One region of the Pelosinus baikalensis genome, then DNA from elsewhere that is predicted to be linked to it. Evidence: riboswitches for the same ligand, from Rfam matches in the RefSeq annotation. Region 1 holds a riboswitch; the other holds the start of a gene.
The links. Region 1 has a riboswitch for glycine ahead of LMF89_RS16835 (ABC transporter substrate-binding protein). Riboswitches for the same ligand answer to the same signal wherever they lie in the genome.
Positions count from the first base shown of each region.

Region 1 (2,399 bases):
ACGAAACTTGCCAATCAGGTCATTGTTGCCCTTAATATTGCAGCAGTTTCAGAGGCATTAGTGTTAGCCAGTAAAGCAGGAGTAGAACCGGATTTAGTGTACCAGGCAATTCGCGGTGGTTTAGCTGGAAGTACGGTTCTTGATGCCAAAGCACCTCTTATGATGGATCGTAAATTTGATCCAGGATTTCGTATAAACCTTCATATTAAAGATTTAGCGAATGTATTGGAAACATCCCATGATATGGGCGTTCCATTGCCTCTTACTGCAGCTGTTATGGAAATGATGCAGGCTCTTAAAGTGGATGGCATGGGCGATGGGGATCATGGCAGTTTAGTAAAATATTACGAAAAGATGGCTAAAGTTGAAGTAAAACGCTAGCCAATGAAAAGAGGCCGCCTCAATATAAAATTGAGGCGGCCTTTTGCCATCTATCTCTGTGTTCTCTGTTCCTGGTGTGGTTCGATTCTGTTTTATATGTTCAGCCAGAATAGAAAAAAAGACAAAGATGCTGAAAAAACTTACTTATTTACTATTGAATTATTTGATGTGTTGTTTTATAATAATACTTACAGCAAATGTACTTGCTACAACTACATATGTTTTCCGAATGAAGTTTGCGGGAGAGTGGCTTAATAGCCCGCCGAAGGAGTAAAACTCTCAGGCACTCGGACCACCGAGTAGAACCGTAAATGGACGGGACTCTGGAGAGACTCTTATACAGGGCGCCGAAGGTGAAACACAGCAATCATATTGCTGACAAATCTCTCAGGCAAAAGGACAGAGACAAATTCGTAATATACAGGGATGATTTAGATCTCTTTATATTGTGATGCTGAAAACGCTTTTAGCGTATTCATTTGTTTATCCAGAGTCAAATCACTAAGTGATTTGACTCTTTGTTTTTTGATGCTTATTTTTCACTGAAAAAAGCATCAAAAGAATCACTCTCACCTAGTCTGACTTGTCTTTGCCTTAAGAAGAATCCAGAGTACATTAAAGATGTATTTTGTGCAGTTACATGATTAAAAAGGGAGACGATGATATGAGAAATTCGGGTTTGAAACTTGTGGTGGTATCTTTAGTGGTTTTAGTATTAGCAGGAATGTTGACAGGTTGTGGTGATTCTGCTTCCAAGGATATTAAAATTGGTGTTTTGAATGAAATGACTGGTGGTAATGCAACCATGGGTACCTCATCTGCCAATGGTGCCAAAATGGCAATTAAAGAGGCCAATGCGAAAGGCGGTATTCTTGGAAAGCAAATTCAGGCTGTGATTGCTGATAATAAAAGTGAACCTTCTGAGTCAGCCAATGCGATGACCAAGCTTGCATCTCAGGATAAAGTTGTGGCAGTAACGGGTATTTTTGCGAGCTCTAACGCAATTGCCACCTCTAGTGTGGCAGAGGCGACTAAAGTTCCCTTTGTTGCTGTAGGTGCGACAAATCCTAAGGTAACAGAGGACGAAGCAAGTGGTAAAGTTAAAAATTATACTTTCCGCGTGTGTTTTATCGATCCTTTTCAAGGCACAGTGGGGGCAAATTTTGCGTTGAACACGCTGCATTTGAATAAGGCTGTCATGTTAGTAGATAACAGCAGTGATTATAGTAAAGGATTATCTACCTTCTTCAAAGAGGCCTATATAAAAGGCGGCGGGAGTATTTTAGCGGAAGAAGCATATTTGCAAAAAGATCAGGATTTTAAGACCATCTTAACCAAAATAAAAGCGTTAAATGCTGAAATTATTTATATACCCGGCTATTATGAAGAAGTAGGAAAAATTGTGAAACAAGCTCGGGAAATTGGTATTACGGTGCCAATTCTAGGGGGAGACGGCTGGGATTCACCAAAACTAGTGGAGGTTGGAACTAGCGCAGCACTAAATAATACCTATTTTACCAACCATTATTCTGTGGATGATACCAGTGCTACTTCTCAAGCTTTTGTAGAAGCGTATAAAAAAGAATATGGTCAAGTGCCGGATGCGATGGCTGTACTGGGCTATGATGCGGCAAATATCATTATTGATGCCATTAAACGCGCCAATAGCCTTGATCCTGAAAAAATTCGTGAAGCTTTGGCTGGGACAAAAGACTATCCAGCAATAACAGGGAGCACAACATTAAATGCTACTCATGATGCAGTAAAAAGTGTTGTAATTATTGAAATGAAAGATGGCAAACAAGTGTTTAAAGCAACTGTTAAACCTTAGTAAATCGATCATTGTATTTCACCATCGGTAATTAAGATTGTCTAAGAACTGGGAAAAGATCATGCATTGATAGCATGGTCTTTTTTCAATATAAGGACGTATGAAATAATTCTGTTTTTTTTCACATTTCTTCTATTAGAGGCATACCATATATAAAAGATATAAAGCAAAAAGTTTGATCTGTTAA
Region 1 covers NZ_JAJHJB010000026.1:45,156-47,554, reverse strand. The annotation lists gene garR (2-hydroxy-3-oxopropionate reductase) at 1-381, shown strand, start outside; glycine riboswitch at 611-686, shown strand; glycine riboswitch at 695-794, shown strand; gene LMF89_RS16835 (ABC transporter substrate-binding protein) at 1,046-2,212, shown strand.

Region 2 (2,399 bases), on a different contig from region 1:
GCATAAATATCCGATACTGCCTTTACTGACTCAATGACAGAAAAACCATCCCCCACTTTCACTGTACCTGACTCATCTGGCAATTCTACAAAAACGACATCACCTAACTGCGATTGAGCAAAATCAGTTACCCCAATGATAGCAACTTTCCCTTCTACCTTGACCCATTCGTGATCCTTGGAGTACTTTAGTTCTTTTGGAATATTCATTTTACTTCCCCTCTCTTTTATAAAATGGTTTGGAAATGACTTGGGCAGACACATTTTTGCCGCGAATTTCAATATCTATTTTTTGTCCAACCTTTGCGTATTCAGCTTGAATTATACCCAAACCAAGGTTCTTATCAAGGGATGGAGCATAAGTTCCTGTCGTTACCACTCCAACATAGCTGCCCTCTACCAAAATCGGATATTCAGCCCGTGCTACTCCACGATCAACCATTTCAAAACCGACTATTCTGCGTTTTGGTCCATTGGTTTTCTGTTCTTGAAGCGTTCCTTGTCCGTTAAATTCCTCTTTATCAAGCTTTACAAACATTCCGATTCCTGCCTCAATGGGCGAAATGTCGACCGAGAGTTCGTGGCCATATAAAGGAAAACAAACTTCAAATCTCAATGTGTCACGACAACCTAAACCAGCGGGAAGCAATCCAAGGGGGCACCCAACTTCCATGATTGTATCCCATAAATATGTAGCATCATCTGGGCTGCAGTAAATTTCAAATCCATCTTCTCCCGTATATCCAGTTCTCGATAATAATACTTTTTTGCCAACAACATCGATTTCAGGCATAAACCAGTAATATTTCAGTTCTGAAAGTGGTACATCAGTCAATTTCGATAAAATCATTTCTGATAATGGTCCTTGCAGAGCGATCTGAGCCGTTTCATTTGAGATATTGGTAAGCTTAACGTCAAATTCTTCGGCATTCTCCCGCATCCAATTCCAATCTTTTTCAATGTTTGCTGCATTAATAACTAGGAGATAATGATCAGCATCTTTTTTGTAAACTAATAGATCGTCTACCGTTCCCCCATGCTTATAGCACATGGGTGTGTAGAGTATTTGATTTCTTTCCAGTTTGGATACATCGTTGGTTACTAACCTTTGCAGAAAGACAAGTGCATCTGGTCCATTAACTACTACTTCCCCCATATGGGATACGTCAAATAACCCTGCTTTTGTTCTGACGGCCTGATGTTCATTCTTGATTCCAGTGTACTGGACCGGGAGAGACCAACCGCCAAACTCAACTATTCTGCCACCATACCGCAAATGCGTCTCATAAAGCGGTGTCTGTTTTACTGCCATGAAAACCACTCCAATCTTTCTTTAATACATTAAAAAGGACAGAGAATAAGAGTGAAAACTCACTCTTGTTCTCTGTCCTTTTACCTGAGAGATTCGCCCGCAGCGGGGCTCCCCATCGGCGACACTTTCGCTTACGAAGTGTACTCTCCAGAGTTCGGTCCAGTTACGGTTTTTTTACCTGAGAGTTTGAACAAAGCTTTGCTCCTTCGGTGACGCTAGTTAAGCGTTCTCTCCCGCAACCATCATTCCGTATGTAGTTAATCCCAGACCGAAAAATAAGACAGAAACCAACGTAGTTGGCCTCTGTCTTATTTACCTCCAGAGAATCCCGAATATCTCGGTTACTCCTTGGGTGCCGCATAGCGATCTTTCCAGAGTTCCATTAGAATACGGTCCTTTTGCCTGAGAGTTTATTGCCTTTGCTCCTTCGGCGCCTGAAACCAGATCTCTCCCGCATCCCTCACATGGAAGATTATTAAATTTTTAATAATCGGAATTTTCAATGTTATATTTTTCAGTATAGATGAATGCTTTTAATCTGTCAATACTTGTGAGAATTAATCATTTCTACAATTTATTTTATTAAGCTTTTAATCAAATTATGCCACTCTTTTACAGCCATCTCTGGATATAGGGACTAGTTCCTTGTCCCACAATCATCTTTTTCTACGAAGTCTGTACCCCTTTGAAATTTCCAGTCAAGGCATGATCTTTAATTTACTGGAATTACTATTAAAACAAGACTTTATGTAAAGCACTGTGAGGTGCTGGCAATACGAGTTGATCGACTAAGAATCCGCTGTCATGTATGGCATTGCTGCCAGCCTTAATGGCAGCGGTTACCGCTCCTACGTCGCCAGTTAGTGTCACCATAGCTTTGCCGCCCATTCCTCTTGCCAGGCGAACTTCAATCAATTCCACATTGGAAGCTTTTACTGCCGTATCTGCTGCAATAATCGCGGACGCTACGGAATAGCTTTCAATTACCCCCAGGGATCTTACTTCTTTGACTTCGGTACAGCCTGACAATGCTGGGAAAATACTGTCATGCAAATTAGGAAGTATAAATTCATCCACAACATTTTCAG
Region 2 covers NZ_JAJHJB010000035.1:27,163-29,561, forward strand. The annotation lists gene gcvH (glycine cleavage system protein GcvH) at 1-209, opposite strand, end outside; gene gcvT (glycine cleavage system aminomethyltransferase GcvT) at 211-1,311, opposite strand; glycine riboswitch at 1,382-1,464, opposite strand; glycine riboswitch at 1,468-1,557, opposite strand; glycine riboswitch at 1,613-1,688, opposite strand; glycine riboswitch at 1,692-1,775, opposite strand; gene LMF89_RS19475 (BMC domain-containing protein) at 2,044-2,399, opposite strand, start outside.
Region 2: it holds a riboswitch for glycine, as region 1 does, so the genes downstream of both, gcvT (glycine cleavage system aminomethyltransferase GcvT) here and LMF89_RS16835 (ABC transporter substrate-binding protein) in region 1, are expected to answer to the same signal.